DNA from 2 places in the Micromonospora sp. ABR4_055 genome. Region 2 is predicted to be linked to the other one. Evidence: riboswitches for the same ligand, from Rfam matches in the RefSeq annotation. Region 2 holds a riboswitch; the other holds the start of a gene.

Region 1 (11,911 bases), on a different contig from region 2:
CGTCCTGGTCGGTGACCGGTCCGGTGACGTCGCCGACGATCAGGTCCACCCGAGCCAGCTTTGGCACGAACTGCGCCCAGTTCGGCACGGTCGCCAGATCGATGTCGAGGGTCACCACGACCGACGTACCACTCTTGATCTTCAACGTACCGCCGAGGGTAGCACCGGCACCCGGCCGCTGGTCGTTGAGCCGGCGGACCCGCATGCCCAAGCCCCGGATCAGACCGCCGTGGTCGACCCAGACCCGGCCGGCCCGGATGGCGTCCATCACGGCGCGGTAGCCGAACGCCTGCGCGCCGACGTGGGTACGGCTGTACTGGCCCGGCCAGAAGTCACCGGCGGTGGTGATCAGCGGCCCGTACACCGGGTCGTTGTACTTGCCGTTGGCGTTGAAGTCGCTGTCCGGCCCGCGCATCGACGTACCCAGGTAGTTGATGTGCGAGTCGGAGTTGGCGCTGATCCACCACGGCTTGCCCTCGGCGAGCAGGCTGTCCCACAGCCCGCCCACGGTGGAGGTCATCCAGTCGAACCCGCCCCAGGTGCGGTAGCTCTCCAACGGGTAGCCGGGGAACGACGCCGCCGACGGGCTGCCCTCGTAGTAGCCGCGACCACGACCCGGGCCGTTTGGTGCCGGCAGGCTGGAGGCCTGGTGACCGGGCGCGCCCTCCATACCGACCGCCACGGTCGGGTCGGCGTCGCGCCAGGCCCGCACCTCGTGCGGCGAGTCGACGCCCCGCCGGGACGGGTGGTTGGCCAGGAACAGCGCACCGCCGATGCGGCGCCGGCGCACCTCGTCACCGAGGAACTTGATGCCGGCGATGGCGAGCGCCTCGTTGGCCGGGCTCGGGTTGCTGGTGCCGGTCACCGAGCCGTCGTAGTCGGTCTCGAACTGCTTGAGTACGGCGACCTCGTTCGGCCCCGGCTGGACGAAGACCGTGCCGTGCTCGGCGGATGGGATGTTCCACTCCAGGCCCTGGTAGATCAGCAGGTCCTTGATTTCCTTGCGGGTTTCGACGATGTCCGGGTTGACCTTTTCCACGCCGATACGGGAGTGGGTGGCGTTGCCGTGGTCGGTGATGACGATCCAGTCCAGACCGTACGCGCGGGCGTGCTTGGCCTGGTCGACCACCCGGTACATGGCGTCCGAGCTGTACTGGGTGTGGATGTGGTGGTCGCCGGCCAGCCAGACGAACTCGCCGTCGTTGGCCTGGCCACCGCCGGTGCCGCCGCTGTGGTCGTTGGCCGGTGCGGCGTGCGCGGCGTGTCCGCCGGCCAGCACCGACGACGCGGCCGCGCCGGCTCCGAGCAGCCCGGCGTTGCGCAGGAAGGTACGCCGGGACGCCTCGGTCGGCGACAGTTCGGCGTCCGGCACCGACAGGTCGAGCGGTGCCGGTACGTCGGCACCGCTCGCTGCGTGGTCGTGGTGGTGATGGTGGTGGTGGTGTCCCATCCCTGTTCCGCCTCCCAGATCAACTTTTGTCGCGGTCAATCTCGTGGAGGTGGGGAAACAGCAGGCGACGTGCTGCCGTCGTTGCGGCGCACGTGTCGTGAAGGTGTTGCCATGTATGCATCTGTGGCATCTGGCGTGACCTGCTGATCTTTGTGCCGGGGGGTGGCCGGGCCAGGATCAGCCGATCACCGGGCGGAAGACCCCGGCGGCGAGACTGACCGCCAGCGACCCTCCGGCTGCGATCGCGGCACCGGCGACCAGAGCCGCGTCGGCCGCCCCGAACCGTTGCCGCCGGGCGCTGGTCCGGGGGATGCCGGCGTCGAACCCCCGGGCGTCCATCGCGGTGGCCAGCCGGGTGCCCCGGCGGATCGCCAGGACCAGCAGCCCGAAGGCGGTCGCCGCGAACAACCGGAGCCGGCGCACCGGGTTGCGGCCCGCGTCGATGCCCCGGGCCCGGCGGGCCATCGCCAGCAGCTGCCACTCGGCGGCCAGCATCGGCACCAGCCGGAACGCGGCGAGCGCCCCGATCGCGAACCGGGGCGGGGCCTTGACGTTCTGCACCAGGGCGTCGGCCAGGTCGGTCGGGTCGGTGGTGGCGAAGACCAGCACCCCGGGCAGCGCCACGGCCAGCAGGCGCAACGCCAGCCCGAGTGCGGTGACCAGTACGCCGCTGGTGACCAGCACCGGGCCGGCGGCGAGCAGCACCGGGCCGGTCCGTTCGGCGGCGAACAGCGTCAGGGTGACCAGCACACCGGCGGCGCTCAGCAGCAGCGGCGCCATTCGGCGCAGCAGGGCACGGTAGCCCAGCCCGAACAGCGGGACCACGGCGAGCTCGACGGCGATCGCGACGGCCGGCGCCAGCGGGTCCAGGGTGGCCAGCAGCAGCACCGAGAAGACCAGCGCGGCGGCGAGCTTCGCCACCGGGTTGCGGCGGGCCAGCGGCGCCGTCTTCTTGGTGCCGTCCGGTTCGCCGATCACTGGGTCAGCCGCCGGCCGGCTCACAGGGTCAACCGCCGGTCGGCGAGGGCGGCGACGAGGTCGACGTCGTGGGTCACCGTCACGATCCCGTGCCCGGCGTCGCGCAGCTCACCGAGCAGCGCGACCAGTTCGAGCCAGGTGCGCCGGTCCTGGCCGAACGTCGGCTCGTCGAGCACCAGCAGGCGGGGCGCGGTGGCCAGGGCGGTCGCCACACTCAGCCGCCGCGCCTCACCACCGGACAGGGTGTACGGGTTGGCAGCCGCCAACCGGTCCAGCCGCAGCCGGTGCAGCAACTCGTCGACCACCGGCGCGACGGCCGACTCCGGCAGCCCGCAGCGGCGCGGGCCGAGGGCCAGCTCGTCGGCCACCGTGGTGGCAACGAACTGGTGCTCCGGGTTCTGGAACACGTTGCCGATCCGGCGGACCAGCTCCGGTGCCTGCCACCGGTGCGGGGCCGGGCCGACCCGGCCGTCGCCGGTCAACGCGGCGGTGGCCCGGACCGCTCCGTCGGTGGCCGCGACCAGCCCGCCGAGCAGCAGGGCCAGCGTGGTCTTGCCGGCGCCGTTGGGCCCCAGCACGGCCAGTGCCTCGCCGCCGCGTACCGGCACCTCGTCGGCGAGCGGGGCGAGCCGGGGCACCAGCCCGACCCGGTCGGCGATCAGCAGCGGCTCACCGGCCGGGGCGGCGGAACCACCGCGCTGCGGCAACGGCTGGTCCGGCACCCAGACACCGTCGGCGGCCAGTTGCCCGCCGTACCGGTCGAAGATCTCGTCCGGCTTGCCGTCGGCCCGCACGCCGCCACCGGCGGACAGCACCACCACCCGGTCGACCAGCGGCAGCGCCTGCGCCACCCGGTGCTCGACGATCACCAGCGTGGTGTCCCGGTCCCCGTCGAGCGCCCCGGCGACGGCGTCGCGGACCAGGTCGGCGCCGGCCGGGTCGAGGTTCGCGGTCGGTTCGTCCAGCAGCAGCAGACCCGGCCGCAGGGCGAGCGCCCCGGCCAGGGCCAGCCGCTGCTGCTCGCCGCCGGACAGCGCGGCAGTCGGCCGGTCCCGGCCGTAGCGGAAACCGACCCGCGCCAGCGCGGCGTCCACCCGTGGCCAGATCTGCTCGGCCGGCACCCCCCGGTTCTCCAGCCCGAACGCCACGTCGTCGCCGCTGCGCGCCATGACCAGCTGGCTCTGCGGGTCCTGGAAGACGATGCCGACCCGCTCGCGGGCCTTGCGCGGGTCGAGCCCGTCGACGGTGACGGTGCCGGCCTGCTCGCCCGAGTCGGCCGGCAGCAACCCGGCGATCGCCGCCAGCAGCGTGCTCTTGCCGGCCCCCGACGGCCCGAGCAGTAGGACCCGTTCGCCGGCGTCGACGCTCAGCTCGACGTCACGGACCGCCCAGGCCCGGCGGCCGGCGTGCCGCCAGCCGAACCCGCGCAGCTCCAGCCGGCTCACGACCCGGCCGGCCCTGGCCGGGTCACACCGTGGTGCGGTCGCGGCCGGCGGGGAACCGGTCGAGCACCCCGGTGCGGGCCAGTGCCCGGGTCAGCGCCACGCTGCCGGCACCGGCCAGCACGATCGCGCTGACCACAGTGACGATGAAGATCGGAATCCGGAAACTGACCAGGTCGTACGGCGCGTAGTAGCGGATCTGGTCGAAGATCGCCGCGCCGAGCCCGGCGGTGGCCCCGGCGGTCAGCGCCACCGGCAGCCGGAACGAGCGGTACGCCACCGCCAGGAACACCAGCTCGGCACCGACCCCCTGGGCCAGCCCCTGCACGATCACCACGGCACCCCACTGGCTGCCCAACGCCGCCGAGACGACCGCTGCGACCAGCTCGCAGAACAGCGCGGCCCCCGGCTTGCGGATCACCAGCGCGCCGAGCACAGCCGGCACCAGCCACACCCCGTACAGCACTGCCTGAGCGGGCGGGAAGAAGGTGAACGCGGCCTCGGTGGCGGTCCAGATCAGTCCCCACAGCCAGAAGACCACCCCGAACGCGACCGCGATCACCGAGGCGACCACGATGTCGACGGTCCGCCAGCTACGGTCGGCGGGCATAGATTGCTGCGTCATACGTCGCTCCAACTCCCTGCGCTGGCATTACCCAGATCAGGTTCGAGGGTCTGCGGGACTCCCCGCACTCTCAGCGCTGTGTGCGCTCCCCTGTGGGACATCAGGTTGTGCCACTGACGCTAGCACCGGTGGCACCGCACCGACAGTGGTCGAGTCCCGGTGTGGTGGCGGGCACCCCTGCGCGGGTTATCGTGAACTGCCCGCCTTCACACCAGCGAGGGGACCAGCCCGCCGTGACCGCTGCCGATCGCACCGCGACGCGTCGGACGCGCCCAGGCGACGACATCGACTGGGCCGCGCCGGCCGACGACGACCTGCCCGGGTCCGGCGGCGGCGCCGGACCGCCCGGTGGCCCGCGTCCGCCCCGACGCCGACTGTTCGGTGACCGGGTCGGCTCGGTGGAGGTGCTCGCCTTCCTGCTGATCGGGCTGGTGATCTTCCGCGAGCCGTTGGCCAACCTGATCTCCGACCCCCGGCTGCAGACCTGGACCACGGTCTTCGTGTCGGTGATGGTCCAGGCGATGCCGTTCCTGGTCTTCGGGGTGGTGCTCTCCGCGGTGATCGCGGTCTTCGTACCCAGGTCGTTCTGGGCGAAGGCGCTGCCGAAACACCCGGCGCTGGCGGTGCCGGTGGCCAGCGCCGCCGGGGTGGTGTTGCCCGGCTGCGAGTGCGGTTCGGTGCCGATCGCCGGGTCGCTGATCCGGCGGGGCGTCGCGCCGGCCGCCGCGTTGGCCTTCCTGCTCGCCGCCCCGGCGATCAACCCGATCGTGCTGGTGGCCACGGCGGTCGCCTTCCCGAACAACCCCGAGATGGTCGTCGGCCGGGGTGTCGCCAGCCTGCTCGTCGCGGTCGTGATGGGCTGGCTGTGGCTGCGGCTGGGTCGCACCGACTGGATCCGCCTGCCGCACCGCCCCGACCTGGACGACCTGTCCCGGGCGCGGGCGTTCTGGGCGGCGGTCCGGCACGACATCATGCACGCCGGCGGTTTCCTGGTGATCGGCGCGATGGCCGCCGCCAGTATCAACGTGCTGGTGCCGGAGCGCTGGTTGCAGACCCTCGCCGACAATCCGGTGCTGTCCATCCTGGCGCTCGCCGCACTCGCCGTGCTGTTGTCGATCTGCTCCGAGGCGGACGCCTTCGTCGCGGCCTCGTTGTCGCAGTTCTCGCTCACGTCACGGCTGGTCTTCCTGGTCGTCGGCCCGATGGTCGACCTGAAACTTGTCTCGATGCAGGCCGGCACGTTCGGGCGCAGATTCGCGTACCGGTTCGCTCCGGCGACATTCCTGATCGCCATCGTGGTGGCGGTCGCGGTGGGGACGGTGCTGCTGTGAACAAACAGGCTCAAGGTGTGGTGCTGCTGCTGCTCGGTGGCGCGGTGGTCCGGGCCAGCGTCACCGACATGTACCTGCGGTACGTCAAGGAGGCGCTGCAGCCGTTCCTGATCGTCGCCGGCCTGCTGCTGATCGCCGCAGCGGTCATGACGCTCTGGCACGACCTGCGGCGTCGGTCGACACCGGCGCCCGCCGTCGTTGCGCATTCCGGGCACGATGCGCATTCCGGGCCCGGCGACGCCGCCGACGACGGGCATGGCCACGCCCATCACGAGCCGAGGGTGGGCTGGCTGCTGATCCTGCCGGTGCTCGGGCTGCTGCTGGTCGCCCCGCCGGCGCTGGGTTCGTACGCCGTCGCGCAGGCCGGCACCGCGTTGAGCAGCGAGCAGGCATCGTCGGACTATCCGCCGTTGCCGGACGGCGATCCGGCCGAGATCAGCGTGCTCGACTACGCCTCCCGGGCGATCTTCGACGAGGGCCGGTCGCTGGACGGGCGCAACGTACGGCTCACCGGCTTTGTCACCGACGGCCCGGACGGTGAGCCGATGTTGGCCCGGATCGTACTGTCCTGCTGCGCCGCCGACGGCCGGCCGATCAAGGTCGGGATGGACGGCAGCGCTCCGACCGGGCTGCCGGCGGACACCTGGATCGAGGTGGTCGGTCGGTACAGCGACCGGATCGGCACCGACCCGGTGAACGGGGCCAGCATCCCCTATCTGGCGGTCGAGTCGTGGCAGCAGATCGACGCCCCCCGGCAGCAGTACGAGTAGAGGTTTCCCGCTGCGGGGTCCGGGGCACATTGCCGATCGCCGTTCGAGCGTGGGCGGTTCGGCAGGAGGACGAGCGGACGTGGACCGGGAGACTGAGAAGGAACGCTGGCAGCGCAACTTTTCCGATCTTTTGCAGGAGCTGAGGGTCGCCCAGACCGGGGTGCAAATCCTCTTCGCGTTCCTGCTGACCCTGCCGTTCAGCAGCGGTTTCCCCGACACGAACGGGTTCCAACGGGACGTGTACGTGGTGGCGCTGCTGGCGGCGGCGGCCGCCGCCGCGTTGATCATTTCGCCGGTGGCGTTCCACCGGGCGCTCTTCCGACGTGGCCGCAAGCCGGAACTGGTCCGGTTCGCCCACCGGATGGCCAGCGGCGGTCTCAGCCTGATGCTGGTCGCCATGGTCAGCTCGGTGCTGCTGGTCACCGACTTCATCCTGCCCCGACCGGTCGCCTTCGTGCTCAGCGGCCTCACCGGGGTGTGGTTCCTGATCTTCTGGGCGGCCCTGCCCTTCGTGCACCGTGGCTGGCTGGACGGCGACGATGAGGACGAGGACGACGAGGACGAGGACAGCGACGGTGGTGCCGGGCGCGGCGGCCGGTCAGCGTCGGCCACGTAGGCCCAACGCCCGCAGCTCCAACTCCGCCAACGCGTCGGTGACCGCCGGGTCGCCCCGCCGCCACCCAGCGGCGACGTCCGGTCCGAGCGCGGCGATGGTGCCGAGCGGGCGGGTGGTCAGCGCCCGCAACGCCAGCAGATCCGACCCGGCCGGTACGCCGCGCAGTCGGGCCGCCGCGCTCGCCCGCCGGATCCAGCGCACCCGCAACGGCAACCAGCCGAACAGCACCAGACCCAGCGGAAAGACCAGCATCGTGGCGGCCAGCACCAGGGCCAGCTCACCGACCAGGTCCTGCTGCTCCTGCCCGGCGGCGGCGACCGAACGGGCCGCCCCGGCGGCCTGCTCGAACGGCCCGGTCAGCTCGTCGCCGACCAGTGGCACCCGGCCGACCCGGCTGCCGACGTCGGCGAGGTTGTCGGCCAGCCCGGTGCCGGCGTTCTCTAATGTCCGACCAGCGTCGGCCAGCTCACCGACCCGGTCATGCAGCCAGCTGGCGGCACGGATCCACAGGTAGACCCAGACGACGACGATCAGGTCGGTGGCGAGTTGCCGGCCGGCGCGCGGAAAACGGTCGGCGTAGATCTGCATACGCACAGCGTGCCGTACGAGGACCGGAACCGCGTATACGCGGTCACGTCTTCGGGGTACGCCGGGCGGCGCATTTCGGGCAGGTCCCGAAGATCTCCATCGTATGGCTGACTCCGATGTAGCCGTGCTGCGCCGCGATCCGTTCCGCCCAGCTTTCCACCGCCGGCCCGGCCACCTCGACCGCGCTGCCGCACGAGCGGCAGACCAGATGATGGTGGTGGCCCTGGCTGCACCGCCGGTACAGGTGCTCGCCGCCAGGTGGACGCATCACGTCGACCTCGCCGGAGTCGGCCAGCCCCTGCAACGTCCGGTAGACCGTGGTCAGACCGACCCGGTCGCCCCGCTGACGCAGCATGGCGTGCAGCTCCTGGGCGCTGTGGAAGCCGGCGAGCTCGTCGAGGATGGCGCTGACCGCGCTGCGTTGCCGGGTGTTGCGCACCGCCGAGGGCTCTGCGGTGCCGGGCGTGGTGTCTCCAGTCCTCATCAAGGCCTCCGGGACGTGTTCTGACCGGGCCGGTGCCGGCGGCTGCTCACCGGACCTCCCGGGCATGACTGACAGCGTCCGCGACGATATGCGCGACGTGTTCGTCGACCAGCGCGTAAGCGATCTCCCGGCCTCGCCGGGAGCCGTGCACCACGCCTGCGCCCCGCAGCACCCGCAGATGCTGGGACACCAGCGGTTGCGGCGCGCCGAGCTTCTGCACGAGTTCGTGGACACACCGTTCGCCCTGGGCGAGCTCGGTCACGATGGCCACCCGCAGCGGGGCCGAGAGTGCGCGCAGCAACTCGCTGGCGCTCTCGTACCCGTCGTAGCCGTTGGCCATCGTCACCCCGCAACGGTAACCAATACCGGAGGCGGATCGGCAGGCAGGCGGCTCAGCGGTGCTCGTTGCCGGGTCTGTACCAGGTCAGACGGGACGATCCGGGACCATCTCGGCGGGACGGTCCAGGACCACCTCGGGCGGTTCGACCTCGCGGGGCTGCCGGCGGTGGACGGCCAGCGTGCCGGCGCGGCGGCGCAGCAGCCGCCACGTCCCGGCGCCGACGGCGGTGGCCGCGAAGGCAGCGATCGCCAGGATCACGATGGTCGCGCCCATCGCGGTGTCGGCGGTTCCGGCCAGCCACACCCCGCCGCCGGCGGAGGCCGTACCGATGATCATCGCCATCGCCATGGTGCTGCGGAAACCCCGGGTGATCTGCTGGGCGGTCGCCACCGGGACCACCATCAGCGCGCTGACCAGCAGCAGGCCGACCGCCCTCATGGCGATGGTGACGGTCACCGCGGTGGTCACCGCGATCAGCAGGTTGAGGGTGCGCACCGGCAGGCCGGAGACCCGGGCGTACTCCTCGTCGTGACAGATGGCGAACAGCGCCGGCCGCAGCAGCAGCATCGCGGTCAGCACGACTGCGGCCAGCACCACGATCACCCACAGGTCCTCGACCGAGGCGGTGGTGAGCGAGCCGAAGAGGTACGCCATCAGGTTGGCGTTGCTGCGGTCGCCGGCCAGCCCGACCAGCATCACCCCGCCGGCGATGCCGCCGTAGAAGAGCAGGGCCAACGCCATGTCGCCGGAGGTACGCCCGCGTTCGCGCAGCAGCTCGATGGCGACCGCGCCGACTGCGGCGGCGATTACGGCGGTGAGCACCGGGGAGCGGTCCAGCAGCAGACCGACGCCGACGCCGGTCAGCGCCACGTGGCCGACGCCGTCGCCGATCAGCGACATCCGACGCTGCACCAGGTAGATGCCGAGGGCCGGGGCGGCCAGGCCGATGACCAGGGCCCCGATCAGGGCCCGGATCATGAACTCGTACTGGAAGATGCTCATGTGGTCCACATCTGGGCCGGCTCCACCGCGGCGTGCGGGTGGACGTGGTCGTGTCCGGGGTCCGCGTGGTGGCCGGCCGGCGCAGGCACCGCGCCGTCATGCACCACCTCGCCGTGGTGCAGCACCACGGCCCGGTCGATCAGCGGCTGCAGCGGACCGAGCTCGTGGGCGACGAGGAGCACCGTACCGTTGCCGGCCAGGAACGCGCCGAGTGCCCGGGCAAACGCCTCCTGGCTGGCCGCGTCGACCCCGGCGGTGGGTTCGTCGAGCACCAGCAGTTCCGGTTCGCCGGCCAGCGCGCGGGCGATCAGCGTCCGTTGCTGCTGACCGCCAGAGAGCGTGGCCACCGGATCCCGGGACCGGTCGGCGAGGCCGACGGCGCTCAGCGCCGCGGCGACGGCCGTCCGGTCGGCGGCACCGGGCGGTCGCAGTACGCCGCGACGGGCCAGCCGACCGGAGGCGACCACCTCGCCGACGGTGGCCGGTACGCCGCTGCCGGCACCGAGCCGTTGTGGGACGTAGCCGATCCGGTGCCACTGCCGGAACCGCGTCGCCGGCACCCCGAACAGGTGCACCGAGCCGCTGCGCAGCGGCACCAGCCCGAGTGCCGCGCGGATCAGGGTCGACTTGCCGGAACCGTTGGCGCCCAGCAGCGCGACGACCTCACCGCTGGTCACGGTGAGGTCGACGGAGCGCAGGACGGTGCGGTTGTCGTAGCCGACCGCTCCGCGCGATACCTGGACGACGCTGGTGGTCACGAACATCCCAGGGCGGCGGTCAGATTGTTAAGATTGTTGTGCATCACCGAAAAATAGTCTCCGTCGGCGTCTGGCTGCAGTCCCTCGATCGGATCGAGCACTGCAGTCTCGGCACCGGTCTCGTCGGCGATGGTCTCGGCGACGCTCGGGCTGACCAGCGTCTCGAAGAAGATCGTCGTCGCCTGGTGCTCCCGGGCCTCCTCGATCACCTCGGCGAGGCGCTGCGGGGTCGGCTCGTCCTCCGGGCTCAACCCGGTGATCCCGATCTGGTCGAGCTGGTAGCGGGCTGCCAGGTAGCCGAAGGCGGCATGACTGGTGATGATCTCCCGGCGCTCGCAGTCGGCCAGCCGCTCGGCGTACTCGGCGTCCAGGGCCTCCAACTCGGTGCGCAGCGCGGCGGCACGCTCGGTGTAGTCGGCGGCGTGGTCCGGGTCGACGGCGGCGAGACGCTCGGCCAGCGCGTCACCGACGGTGGCGAACCGGGTGGGGTCCAGCCACAGGTGCGGGTCCTTCGCGCCGGTCTCCTCGGCGTGGTCGTCCGCCTCGTCGGCGTGGTCCGCCTCGTCGTCGGCGTGCTCGTCGTCGTCGGCGTGCTCGTCTTCGTCGGCGTGGTCCGCCTCGTCGTCGGCGTGCTCGTCTTCGTCGCCGTGGTCGTGGCTGTGACCACCGTCGGTGGCGTCCAGCAGCGGCTCGACCTCCACCACGTCGAATGCGTGGTCACCGGCCTCCTGCTCGACCGCGGCATCGACGGCGGGCTGGAAGTTACTCAGGTAGACGACCAGGTCCGCGTCGCTGACCTCGCCGACCTGCCGAGGGCTGAGCTCCAGGTCGTGCGGCTCCGCTCCGGGGGGCGCGAGACCGGTAACCGTGACGGCGTCGCCGCCGATCCGTTCGGCCAAAAACTGCAAGGGGTAGAAGGCGGCTACCACGCCGACCGTGGTGTCGCCGGCGGACCCGTCGCCGCCGTCCTGGGCGCAGGCGGCGGTGCTGCCCAGGGCCAGCAGGGCACCTGCGGTGGTGGCGACGGTACGACGGAAGAGGTGGCTGTGCATCAGGCAACTGTCCGTGGCGACGATAATGATTGTCAAAAACGCATGGTTGCATGATTCGCTGCCGCCTGGACGAGCGGTCTGAGCAGGGCTAGAAGATCTTGGCGAGGGCGACCGCCACGAGCAGGGTGAGCGCCACCAGGCGGAACATTCGTCCAGCCGCCGGCACCGCCGGCCAGCTGCTACGTAGCAACCAGACCAGCCCGGCGGCCAACAGCAGCAGCGCCGCCGCGCCGACGATGCCCGGTGCGAAGAGCCCGACCAGGACGAGCGCCAGGGCGGTGAGAAACGCCCCGGTCGGGCTGATCCGCCCGGGGCGGACCGGCGGCGACGGTTGCGTAGGCTGCATCCGACCGACTCTAGTCAGGAGGGGACTCGACGTGCTGGTGGTCAACCGGTTCGCCGTGCCGGAGGCGGACACGCCCGGCTTCGTCGATCGCGCCCGGGCCGCGTTGCGTGCCCTGGCCGGCCGCCCGGG
Region 2 (11,911 bases):
CACCCTCTCCGGCGGCCAGCAGGCCCGGTTCCTGGTGCTGCTGCTGGAGCTGTCCGGTGCCACCCTGCTGCTGCTCGACGAGCCGACCGACAACCTGGACCTGGCCTCGGCCGAGGCGCTGGAGGAAGGGCTGAAGGCCTTCGAGGGTACGGTGATCGCGGTCACCCACGACCGTTGGTTCAGCCGGTCATTCGACCGGTTCGTGCTGTTCCAGGGCGACGGCGAGGTGGTCGAGGTCCCCGAGCCGGTCTGGGACGTACGCTGACCGACATGGCTGAGATGATCTACCGCCGGTTGGGCAACTCCGGGTTGATGGTGTCGGCGGTCGGGGTCGGCTGCAACAACTTCGGCCGCAAGCTGGACGCGGCCGGCACCCGGGCGGTGGTCGACGCCGCACTCGACGCCGGGATCACCCTGTTCGACACCGCCGACATCTACGGCACGCCTTCGGGTGGTTCCGAGGAACAGCTCGGGGCGGCGCTGCGCGGCCGCCGCGACGACGTGGTGCTGGCCACCAAGTTCGGCATGGACATGTCCGGCATGAACGGCGTCGACCACGGGGTACGCGGCTCCCGGCGGTACATCGTGCGGGCCGTCGAGGCGTCGCTGCGCCGACTCGGCACCGATCACATCGACCTGTATCAGTTCCACGAGCCGGACCCGGTCACCCCGGTTGAGGAGACCCTGCGGGCCCTGGACGACCTGGTACGCGCCGGCAAGGTCCGCTATGTGGGTTGCTCGAACTTCGCCGGCTGGCAGATCGCGGACGCCGCGTGGACCGCGCGTACCGCCGGGTTGTCGCCGTTCGTCAGCGCCCAGAACGAGTACAACCTGCTGGACCGGCGGGTGGAGCGGGAAGTGGTGCCGGCCTGCCAGCGCTTCGGCCTGGGGCTGCTGCCGTACTTCCCGCTCGCCGACGGGCTGCTGACCGGCAAGTACCGCCGGAGCGAGGCGCCGCCGCCGGGTAGCCGGCTGGCCGGCGAGAGCAGCCGGTACGCCGCCCGGCTCGCCGGAGCGCCGTGGGACGTCATCGAGGCCCTCGACGCGTACGCCGCGAAGCGGGACCTGCCGCTGCTCGCGGTCGCGATCGGCGGCCTGGCCGCGCAGCCGGCCGTGGCGTCGGTGATCGCCGGGGCGACCACCCCCGAGCAGGTACGGGCGAACGCCGCCGCCGGGTCGTGGCAGCCGGACGCCGCCGACCTCGCCGAACTGCGGTCGATCCTGCCGGAGCCCGCCGGCCCCGGCGGCTCGCTGAGCTGACCGGAACTGCATTTACAAGATCATGTGAGGCTCAGATACCCTACGTCGCGCCCGTAAGGTATCTGAGCCTCACATGATCTTGTCTACTCGGCTGGACTTCCGCCGATGATCAGGTAACTGCATTGCGTGGAGTGGAGACCGGCTGCGGATCGCGGTGCTTCATGCCGATTCGCAGGCCGGCCGTCAGTCGATGATCATTTGGCGGTCGACAACGCTGTCGTGGTGTCGTGGTAGAGATATGTCAACTGTCGAGTGACTGTCGCCTGTCGATCTTCGTGTCGTCGTTGAGTGGCATATCTGGAGGTGGCAACGTGCCCGCAGCATTGTTGAACTCGTCGGTGCCCCGGCGGCAGCTCGGTCGGGAGCTGCGTCGGCTGCGTGAGCGGTTGGCCGGGGTGCCGCAGACCACGGCGGCCCGGGAGTTGGAGTGGTCGGCGACCAAGCTGCTGCGGATGGAGCGGGGTGAGGTGCCGATCCGCGCCGAGGATGTGGTGCTGCTCTGCGAGCTGTACGGCGCTGACCTGAAGACCATCGAGGCGCTGGCCGCGCTGGCCCCGAAGACCAAGGAGAAGGGCTGGTGGCACGACTACGCCAGCATCCCGTCCTGGTTCGAGCTGTTCATCGGTCTGGAGGAGGCCGCCGCCCACCTCCGCGAATTCCATACGGAGCTCGTCTCCGGCGTGCTGCAGACCCGCCCGTACGCAACTGCCGTGTTCAGCGTGAACCAGTACGAAGTGCCGGCGGAGGAGATCGAGCGCAGGGTCGAGATGCGGATGCGTCGCGCGCGGTTGCTGACCCGAATGGAGCCCTACCTGCCCAGGTTCGACATCGTGCTCGACGAAGCGATCCTGCGTCGACCGATCGGCAGCGGTCAGACCATGGCCGGACAGTTGCGTCGGCTGGCTCAGGCCGGGGAGCAGCCGAATGTCTCGATCCGGGTGCTGCCCTTCAGCGCCGGGCTGCACGCCGGCCTGATGGCGCACGGTTCGTTCACTCTTCTTGATTTTCCAGAAGGGAACGAGCCGACGACTGTCTATTCTACGTGGAGGAGCTGACAGGAGCTCTGTTCCTCGATCGGCCGGATGAGGCTGAGCGGTACGCTTGGACCTTCACCGACATCGCTGGCCGGGCGCTGAGCGAGCAGGCCAGTCGTGACCTCTTCTGGCGGACCGCGAAGGAGTACGAGTCATGATCGATCTTTCCGGAGCTAGCTGGCGCAAGAGCAGCCGATCAAACAACCAGGGTCAGTGCGTCGAGGTGGCGGACGGACTGGGTGGGGTCGTCGGGGTGCGGGACTCGAAGGATCCGGCTGGTCCGGTGCTGGTGGTCGCCCCGGCAAGCTGGTCACGCTTCGTCGCCGCTACGAAGAACAGCACCCTCACGAGTTGATTGGCGGTCGGTGGAGTTCCGCCGCGACGCCGCCTCGTGACTTCGACCGCCGAGGCGTGATCCGATCCGTAAGGGAGTACGGCGATGATCGACTTTGGTTCCACCAACTGGCGGAAGAGCAGCCGGTCGAACAACCAGGGCGAGTGTGTCGAGATGGCGGACGGGCCGGGTGGCGTTGTCGGGGTGCGGGACTCGAAGGATCCGGCTGGTCCGGTGCTGGTAGTCGCCCCAGCGAGCTGGTCGAGTTTCGTCGCCGCCGCGAGGGCTGGCACCTTCACCAGCTGACGCTTCTGGGTCCGGCCGACCAGAGGGTCGCGTAGGGCGGCTGCGGGAACCCCGAAGGGCCACCTGCGCTACCGCGGACGGCATGACTACCGGCAGTCACCTGCGCCAATGTCGCATCCGGTCTGCGCGTGATCTTTGTTCGCCCAGCTGATGGTGAGCCTGGTCACGGCCGACAGCGGCGGGGTGGGCAGCGACCGAAGGTTGCCTCGGATCGGCCCTTGGCGGATCGACGAGACCGTCGTACGGTAACAGGCAAGTAACCCACGGGAGCCCGGTGCACCGGGCTGAGAGGGAGGCTGACGCGGCCTCCGACCGTCGAACCTGATCCGGGTAATGCCGGCGCAGGGAGGAGCGTTGCCGTGCCGTCCCTTGGGCGACTGCATCTGATCACCGACACCCGACCCGGGTGCGACCCGCTCGGCGTACTGCGGGCCGCGCTGGCCGCCGCCCGCGCCGCCGGCGCCGCCGCCGACCTGGTCGTGCAGGTCCGCGTCGAGGACGACATGTCCGACCGGGACGCGTACGACCTGACCGTGCGCGCGGTCGCCGAATGTGCCGCGTACCAGGTGACCTGCCTGGTCAACGACCGGTTGCACGTCGCGCTCGCGACCGGTGCGGCCGGCGCGCACGTCGGCGCGCTGGACCTCCCGGTCGACGCCGCCCGCCGGGTGCTCGGGCCGGCCGCGATCCTCGGTGCCACCGCTCGCGAGCCGGCCACCGGGCGGGCGGCGGTCGCGGCCGGGGCGACGTACCTGGGGGTCGGGCCGTGCTACGCCACCGGCACGAAGACCGGGCTGCCCGACCCGATCGGGCCGGCCGGGCTGGCCGCCGTCGCCGCTACGGTCGACGTGCCGGTGATCGCGATCGCCGGGGTCACTGTGGACCGGGTTGTGCAGCTGCTGGCCGCCGGGGCGCACGGGGTCGCGGTGGTCGGCGCGATCGCCGGAGCCGCCGATCCGGGCCGGGCCACTGCTGACCTGCTGACCGCGGTACGGCAGCGGCCCGCCGCCGGGACGGGCGCGACACGATGACCGGGCCGGCCGAGGGCGCGGATGTGGCGGTGGTCGGCGGCGGGCCGATCGGGATGAGTATCGCCTGGCGGTGCGCCCGGCGCGGGCTGCGTACCGCGCTCTACGACCCGGCACCCGGGTCCGGGGCGTCCTCGGTGGCCGCCGGGATGCTCGCCCCGGTCGCCGAGTCGCACTTCGGCGAGGCCGAGCTGACCCGGCTGCTGGTCGACTCGGCGGCCCGCTGGCCGGCGTTCGCCGCCGAGCTGACCGCCGTCACCGGCCAGGACATCGGCTACCGCACCGACGGCACGCTGGTCGTCACGCTCACCGGCGACGACCGGCGCGAGGCGGAGCGGCTCTGGGCGTACCAGCGGAGTCTGGACCTGCCGATCACGCTGCTGCGCGGCACGGCGCTGCGCGAGCGCGAACCGGCGTTGGCGCCGAGGGTGCGCGGCGGTGCGCTGATGCCCGACGACCACCAGGTCGACCCGCGTCGGCTGGTCGGGGCGTTGGACACCGCGCTGGACCGGGCCGGGGTGACCGTCGTCCCGCAGCCGGTCACCGATGTTTCCGCACTGGACGCGCGGGTCGTCGTGGTCGCCGCCGGCTGCGGATCGGCGGCGCTGACCGGGCTGCCGGTCCGCCCGGTAAAAGGCCAGATCCTGCGGCTGCGGGCCCCCGGCGGCGCCGTCGGGTTCCGGCACGTGATCCGGGGGTACGCCGACGGCCGGCACGTCTACCTGGTGCCCCGCGCCGACGGTGAGGTTGTCGTCGGCGCCACCGTCGAGGAACGGGGCGACACCATCGTCACCGCCGGAGCGGTGCTGGAACTGCTGCGCGCCGCCGCCGACCTGCTGCCGGAGATCGCCGAGCACGAGCTGGTCGAGGCGCAGGCGGCGGCCCGGCCCGGCACGCCGGACAACGCGCCGCTGCTCGGCTGGCACCAGCAGCCCGGCGTCGGCTCCGCAGGCAGAGGCGGCGGCGGCACCGCAGGCCGGGAAGTGCTGGTGGCGACCGGGCATCACCGGCACGGCATCGTGCTGACCCCGGTGACCGCCGACCTGATCGCCGACATGGCGGCCGGGGACGATCCGGATCCGGCGCTGGCACCGTTTCGGCCCGGCCGGTTCACCGCCGCGAACAGGGAACTCGCAGGGGAGGAGCAGCCGTGGAGTTGATCGTCAACGGGGCACCGATGACCGCGCCGACCGGGACCTTGCTGGTCGACGTCGTCCGGGCGGTCACCGACCGGGCACGCGGCGTCGCCGTCGCCGTCAACGGTGAAGTGGTGCCGCGCAGCGGCTGGTCGGCCGAGCAGCTGTGCGACGGTGACCGGGTCGAAGTGCTGATCGCGGCGCAGGGCGGGTGAGCCGGATGCCGTTCACCGTCGCCGGGCACAGCTTCGACTCCCGGCTGATCCTCGGCACCGGCGGCGCCGCCAACCTGCACATCCTGGAGCAGGCGATTGCGGCCAGTGGCACCGGTCTGGTCACGGTCGCGCTGCGCCGGGTGGACAGCGCCGCCACGATGCACGGCGGCCTGCTCGACCTGCTGGAGCGCTGCGGCGTACGGCTGCTGCCGAACACCGCCGGCTGCTACACCGCCACCGAGGCGGTCAAGGTGGCCCACCTGGCCCGCGAGGCGTTCGACACCGACTGGGTGAAGCTGGAGGTCGTCGGCGACGAACGGACCCTGCTGCCGGACGGTGCCGAGCTGCTGCGCGCCGCCGAGCAGCTGGTCGACGACGGTTTCACCGTGCTGCCGTACACCACCGACGATCCGGTGCTGGCCCGCCGGCTGGCCGACGCCGGCTGCGCGGCGGTGATGCCGGCCGGTGCACCGATCGGCTCCGGGCTTGGCATCCTCAACCCGCACCACATCCGACTGATCCGACAGTCGGTGGACATTCCCGTGGTGCTGGACGCGGGGGTCGGCACTGCCTCCGACGCCGCGCTCGCGATGGAACTCGGCTGCGACGCGGTGCTGCTGGCCAGCGCGGTGACCCGGGCCGCCGACCCGGTCGCGATGGCCACCGCCATGCGGCACGCCATCGAAGCGGGCCGGTTGGCCGGCCGGGCCGGGCGGATCCCCCGTCGCTACCACGCCCTGGCATCCACTCCCGACGATGGGCGGCCCGAGCTGTGAACGGGATCATCCTGCTCACCGACCGCCGGCAGACCGCCCGGCCGCTGCCGGAGGTGGTCGCGGCGGCGGTGGCCGGCGGGCTCCGGCAGGTGGTGCTGCGGGAACGGGACCTGCCCCGGGCACAACGTGCCGCGTTGGCCGACCGGTTGCGCGGCATCCTCGCCCCGGTCGGCGGGACGCTGATCGTCGCCGGGCCGGACCCGCTGGGCGGTGACGCGGTGCACCTGCGCGCCGCCGGGCCGTACCCGCCACCGGTGTTCGGACTGGTCGGCCGCTCCTGTCACGACGAGACCGAGCTCGGTCGACTGACCACGGAGGACTACGTGACGGTGTCGCCGGTCTTCGCGACCGCGTCCAAACCCGGGTACGGTCCGCCGCTGGGGCCGGCCGGGCTGGCCCGTCTGGTCCGAGTGGCCGCCGGCCGGCCGGTGGTCGCGCTCGCCGGGGTGACCACAGCGGAGCAGGTCGCCACCTGTCGGGCGGCCGGTGCCGTCGGGGCGGCGGTGATGGGCGCGGTGATGCGCGCCGCCGACCCGGCGGCGGTCGCGGCGGAGCTGGTCGCGGCTGCGTCACCGGCCGAGGTGAGCAGTTGATGGCCAGCGACCGAGGTGAGCTGCTGATGGCCGGCGACCGAACCACTCCGGTGGTGGCGATGACGATCGCCGGCTCCGATTCCGGCGGCGGGGCCGGCATCCAGGCGGACCTGAAGGTCTTCGCCGCGCTCGGCGTCTACGGCACCAGCGCGATCACTGCGGTGACCGCGCAGAACACCACCGGCGTCACCAGCGTCCATCAGCTGCCGGCCGGTCAGGTACGGGCCCAGATCGAGGCGGTCCGCGCCGACCTTCCGGTGCGCGCGGTGAAAACCGGCATGCTCGGTACGGCCCGGATCGCCGGGGCGGTCGCCGCGCTGGCCCGGGCCGGGGAGCTGCCGAACCTGGTGGTCGATCCGGTGCTGGTCTCGACCAGCGGGCACCGGCTCGGTGTGGTCGGCGCGGTCGAGCGGCTGCTGCCGTACGCGCTGGTCGCGACGCCGAATCGGGCGGAGGCCTCGGCGTTGGTCGGCTGGCCGGTGCGGACCGTCGACGAGATGGCCCGAGCCGCCGTCGAGCTGGCCGCCGGCGGACCGAGGTTCGTGGTGGTGACCGGTGGCGACCCGGACGGTACGTCGACCGACCCGGCGGCGGTCGACGTGGTCGCGACCGCGAACCCGGCGGTCGACGTCGCCGGAACCGCTGTCGCCGGCTGGCGGCTGGCCGGCGAACGGATGGACACCCGCAACACACACGGCACCGGGTGCAGCTTCGCGGCGGCGGTGGCAGCCCGGTTGGCGCTCGGCGACGACGTGCCGGCGGCGTTGGTCTTCGCCAAGGAGTACGTCGCGCGGGCGCTCGCTGGTGCCCGGCACTGGCGGTTGGGCTCCGGCCACGGCCCGATCGACCACTTTGGATGGTCGCACCAGGTGGCTCAGCACCGGTTGTTCGGCAACTACCTGAAGGAGGCCCACTGATGCAGGCTCGGCGCAAGGTGTACGTGCAAGGACCGCGACCGGACATCCAGGTGCCGTTCGCCGAGGTGACGCTGACCGGCGACAATCCGCCGGTGCGCCTCTACGACACGTCGGGTCCGGGGTCGGACCCGCAGGTCGGGCTGGCCGCGCTGCGCGGGCGGTGGATCGCCGAGCGTGGCGATGTCGCCCCGGTGCGCGGTGCGGGCACCCCGCTGGCTGGGGCCCACGGGCGTCGGCCGACCCAGTTGGCGTACGCCCGGGCCGGGACCGTCACCCCGGAGATGGAGTTCGTCGCGTTGCGGGAGAACCTGCCGGCCGAGGTGGTACGGGAGGAGATCGCCGCCGGACGTGCGGTGCTGCCGGCCAACGTCAACCACCCGGAGTCCGAGCCGATGATCATCGGTGGTCGGTTCCTGGTGAAGGTGAACGCCAACATCGGCACCTCGGCGGTCTCGTCGTCGGTGGCCGAGGAGGTGGAGAAGCTGACCTGGGCCACCCGGTGGGGTGCGGACACGGTGATGGACCTGTCCACCGGCAAGCGGATCCACGAGACCCGCGAGGCGATCGTGCGCAACTCGGCGGTGCCGATCGGTACGGTCCCGATCTACCAGGCGTTGGAGAAGGTCGGTGGGGATCCGGTCAAGCTGAGCTGGGACGTGTTCCGGGAGACCGTGATCGAGCAGGCCGAGCAGGGCGTCGACTACATGACGGTGCATGCCGGGGTGCTGCTGCCGTACGTGCCGTTGGCGGTCGACCGGGTCACCGGGATCGTCTCCCGGGGCGGGTCGATCATGGCTGCCTGGTGCCTGGCGCACCACCAGGAGAACTTCCTCTACACGAACTTCGCCGAGTTGTGCGAGATCCTGGCCCGCTACGACGTGACCTTCTCACTGGGCGACGGGCTGCGGCCGGGGTCGATCGCCGACGCCAACGACGCCGCCCAGTTCGCCGAGCTGCGGACGTTGGGCGAGTTGACCAGCATCGCGTGGGAGCACGACGTGCAGGTGATGATCGAGGGCCCCGGCCACGTGCCGATGCACAAGATCAAGGAGAACGTGGACCTGCAGCAGGAGCTGTGCCACCAGGCGCCGTTCTACACCCTCGGCCCGCTGACCACCGACATCGCCCCAGCGTACGACCACATCACCTCGGCGATCGGGGCTGCCATGATCGGCATGTTCGGCACCGCGATGCTCTGTTACGTCACCCCGAAGGAGCACCTGGGGCTGCCGGACCGCGACGACGTCAAGGCCGGGGTGATCGCGTACAAGATCGCGGCGCACGCGGCCGACCTGGCCAAGGGACATCCGGGAGCGCAGGCCTGGGACGACGCGTTGTCCAAGGCGCGGTTCGAGTTCCGCTGGGAGGACCAGTTCAACCTGTCGCTGGATCCGGAGACGGCGCGGTCCTACCACGACGCGACGCTGCCGGCCGAGCCGGCGAAGTCGGCCCACTTCTGCTCGATGTGCGGCCCGAAGTTCTGCTCGATGAAAATCACGCAGGATCTGAAGGAGTACGCCCAACAGGGTATGAAGGACAAATCAGATGAATTCGTCGCATCCGGTGGTCGGGTCTACCTGCCGTTGGCCTGATCGTCGGCGCCACTACGGCTCCGCCCGTCGGCGCGGCGGGGTTGCCGGCGCAGCTCGCTGACCCAGTCGACATGTTCGGCGTCCTCGTCGGTCAGTGTCGGGGTGGGTGCCGGCCGCCGCTGCCGCATGAACCGTGGCCGGGGGATTCGGCCGGCCGCAGGTGCGGCGGTCGGCGCGGTGGGTGGTGGGGCGACCGGTTGCGGCGCGACCGGCGGTGGGGCGACCGGTTGCGGCGTCGGCCGGTCGACGGCACCGGTCACCGGCACCGGAGCCGGAGTCGGCGGTCCCTCTGGCGAGATCGGCGTCGGGTCGACACGGGGGATGACCGCCGCGGGTGTCGGCGGCGGACGATCACCCGGGTGCGCCTGAGCGGCGATCGGCGCTGGTGATGCTGCGGTCGGGTCTGTCCCGGTCGGGTCCGGTGCGGGTCGGCCGGGCGCGGGTCGGGTGGGCATCGGCGGGCCAGGTACCGGCGGCGCTGCAGGACCGGGTGACACCCGCCCGAGGGGTGCCGGATCGGCGGAGGTCTTTTCAGATAGGGCAGTTTCCGCTACCGATTCGCGGCTCCCGGTCGAGCCGTCGGCGGGTCCGGCGGGGGTTCCGACAGCGGTTGCGGGCCTTCCGGTTGCGGTTCCGGCCGGCCGACCGGGCTGGCGCACGGCAGCCACAGTGATCGAACCGACGACTCCGGCGGCCACCGCCAGCAGCGCCGCCCGGTAGGGGTCGTCCTGGTAGGACCCAGCCCGGCCGGCCCCGGCGACCAGGTACGCGGCGTTGAGGACCGCCGGTCCGGCCATTCCGGACACCGCCGTCGCAACCGTCGGCACCGCCCGCCTCCGGGCCAGCCCGCTCACCGCCGCGCCGAGCACCAGCGCCAGCGCCGGTAGCAGCACGAACAGTTGCCAGCCGGGGTCACCCGGGTCGAGCGCGACCGGTTCGAGTACCCCGGGTCGGATCCCGCCGACGGCGTCACCCGCCCACAGGTCTGGGGCAGCGGACCCGACCGCCAGCAGCCAGAGCGCACCGCTGAACACCAGCAAGTTCCAGCGCATCGCCGGATGGGCCAGCGCGGCCAGTGCCGCAGGCAGACCTACCACCGCCCCGATCCCGCCGATCAGGGCGGCGACCGTCACCGGATCGGCGACCCCGGTCGACGCCTGCGCCGGCAGCACCGACAACCCGACCACGGCGAGCGCCGCACCGATCGTGGCGATCAGCGCCAGGACGACCCGGCGGACCGCCGTACGGACCGCCGACACGCGCAGGTGCCGGGCCCGACGCTGCTCGGCGACCCGTTGCGCCACGCACGCGCCGACGACGGCAGCGACGATCGCGAACCAGGCGAGCCAGGTCAGCTGCGTCGGCCAGAGATCAGCGGTCGGCCCGGCGAAGTCGCGGCGCAGGCGTACCAGTTGGAGACCGTAAGCGGCACCAAGCTGGACGGCACCGGCGAACGCCGCCACACCGAATGCCGTTGTGATCGCTCTGAGCCAGGTCCGCAAGGCCATGCCGGGAGGTTACGGCCGGCCGCCCGCACTGTCGACCTGGACCGGGCGACCGCCGCCGGGCCGGTGGGTCAGCCCAGCTGAGGCAGCACCTCGGCAGCGACCAGCTCCAGGTGGTCCAAATCGGCGAGGTCGATGAACCGCAGGTGTACCCGGCTGGTACCGACCGCCGAGAACTCCCCGATCCGGTCCACCAGTTGGGCCGGCGAACCGATCACCGGGTCCTCCGGCGGCAGGGCGCTCTTCTCGTGCAGCGGCGCGGCGCGGCGCTGCGCCTCGGCGTCGGTACGCCCGATCGCGATGACGATGCCGGCCGACATGGTCAGCGGCGGTCGGCCCTGCTCGGTGCGCCCGGTCCGGTGACAGGCCTCGGTCACCCGCTCGTAAGCCGCCGCGGTCTCGGCGACCGACTTGAACGGCATGTTGAACTCGTCGGCAAACTGGGCAGCGAGCTCCGGGGTCCGCTTCGGCCCTCGTCCGCCGATGATGATCGGCGGGCCGGCCGGCTGCGCCGGCTTCGGTAGCGCCGGAGCGTCGACCAGCTGGTAGTGGTCGCCGTGGAAGCTGAACCTGTCACCGACCGGAGTACGCCACAGCCCGGTGATCACCTCGAGCTGCTCGGCCAACCGGTCGAAGCGTTCCCCGACGGACGGGAACGGCAGCCCGTAGGCGGTGTGCTCCCGGGCGTACCAGCCGGCCCCGATGCCGAGGTCGACCCGGCCGCCGCTCATCTGGTCGACCTGAGCGACCATCACGGCGAGTGGCCCGGGCAGCCGGAAGGTCGCCGAGGTGACCAGCGTGCCGAGCCGGATCCGGGAGGTCTCCCGGGCCAGCGCGGCCAGGGTCAGCCAGGCGTCGGTCGGCCCCGGCAGCGCCAGTTCCTCGCCCATCGACTGGTAGTGGTCGGCCCGCAGGTAGCCCTCGAACCCGGACTCCTCGGCGAGCCGGGCCAGCCGGAGCTGGTCGTCGTAGCTGGCGCCGCGGTGCGGCTCGGTGAACACGCTGACCCGCATGGTCAGTACCCTCCGATCCCGGCCGTCGCCGGTGCGTCGCGTTCCATCAGCACCTCGTGCAGCTCCGCACTGCACCGGGCTACGTCCTCGGTGTGCGCGTTGCGCCCCAGGCTGCGGGGGCGGGGAATGTCGATCGGTACGATCTTGCGGATTCGCCCTGGTCGAGGGCTCAGCACCACGACCCGGTCGGCGAGCAGGACGG

Evidence for each region. A riboswitch is a leader RNA that binds a small molecule or an ion and turns the genes downstream of it on or off. The one in region 2 is predicted to bind thiamine pyrophosphate.
Region 1: it holds a riboswitch for thiamine pyrophosphate, as region 2 does, so the genes downstream of both, ACXAHD_RS23450 (ECF transporter S component) here and ACXAHD_RS12105 (thiamine phosphate synthase) in region 2, are expected to answer to the same signal.

The regions. Positions count from the first base shown of each region.
Region 1 covers NZ_JBSWXD010000119.1:8,472-20,382, reverse strand. Annotated here, with positions in the region: gene ACXAHD_RS23465 (PHP domain-containing protein) at 1-1,450, opposite strand, end outside; gene ACXAHD_RS23460 (energy-coupling factor transporter transmembrane component T family protein) at 1,628-2,428, opposite strand; gene ACXAHD_RS23455 (ABC transporter ATP-binding protein) at 2,449-3,873, opposite strand; gene ACXAHD_RS23450 (ECF transporter S component) at 3,896-4,495, opposite strand; TPP riboswitch at 4,492-4,597, opposite strand; gene ACXAHD_RS23445 (permease) at 4,810-5,826, shown strand; gene ACXAHD_RS23440 (TIGR03943 family putative permease subunit) at 5,823-6,596, shown strand; gene ACXAHD_RS23435 (DUF6328 family protein) at 6,676-7,212, shown strand; gene ACXAHD_RS23430 (hypothetical protein) at 7,195-7,800, opposite strand; gene ACXAHD_RS23425 (Fur family transcriptional regulator) at 7,844-8,284, opposite strand; gene ACXAHD_RS23420 (ArsR/SmtB family transcription factor) at 8,331-8,624, opposite strand; gene ACXAHD_RS23415 (metal ABC transporter permease) at 8,709-9,626, opposite strand; gene ACXAHD_RS23410 (metal ABC transporter ATP-binding protein) at 9,623-10,390, opposite strand; gene ACXAHD_RS23405 (metal ABC transporter substrate-binding protein) at 10,381-11,436, opposite strand; gene ACXAHD_RS23400 (DUF6703 family protein) at 11,525-11,782, opposite strand; gene ACXAHD_RS23395 (antibiotic biosynthesis monooxygenase family protein) at 11,814-11,911, shown strand, end outside.
Region 2 covers NZ_JBSWXD010000040.1:2,057-13,967, reverse strand. Annotated here, with positions in the region: gene ACXAHD_RS12135 (ABC-F family ATP-binding cassette domain-containing protein) at 1-265, shown strand, start outside; gene ACXAHD_RS12130 (aldo/keto reductase) at 271-1,260, shown strand; gene ACXAHD_RS12125 (helix-turn-helix domain-containing protein) at 1,572-2,315, shown strand; gene ACXAHD_RS12120 (hypothetical protein) at 2,303-2,452, shown strand; gene ACXAHD_RS12115 (DUF397 domain-containing protein) at 2,449-2,649, shown strand; gene ACXAHD_RS12110 (DUF397 domain-containing protein) at 2,734-2,934, shown strand; TPP riboswitch at 3,188-3,299, shown strand; gene ACXAHD_RS12105 (thiamine phosphate synthase) at 3,294-3,965, shown strand; gene thiO (glycine oxidase ThiO) at 3,962-5,122, shown strand; gene thiS (sulfur carrier protein ThiS) at 5,113-5,313, shown strand; gene ACXAHD_RS12090 (thiazole synthase) at 5,319-6,089, shown strand; gene ACXAHD_RS12085 (thiamine phosphate synthase) at 6,086-6,682, shown strand; gene thiD (bifunctional hydroxymethylpyrimidine kinase/phosphomethylpyrimidine kinase) at 6,682-7,599, shown strand; gene thiC (phosphomethylpyrimidine synthase ThiC) at 7,599-9,191, shown strand; gene ACXAHD_RS12070 (hypothetical protein) at 9,173-10,699, opposite strand; gene ACXAHD_RS12065 (LLM class F420-dependent oxidoreductase) at 10,768-11,709, opposite strand; gene ACXAHD_RS12060 (ABC transporter ATP-binding protein) at 11,712-11,911, opposite strand, start outside.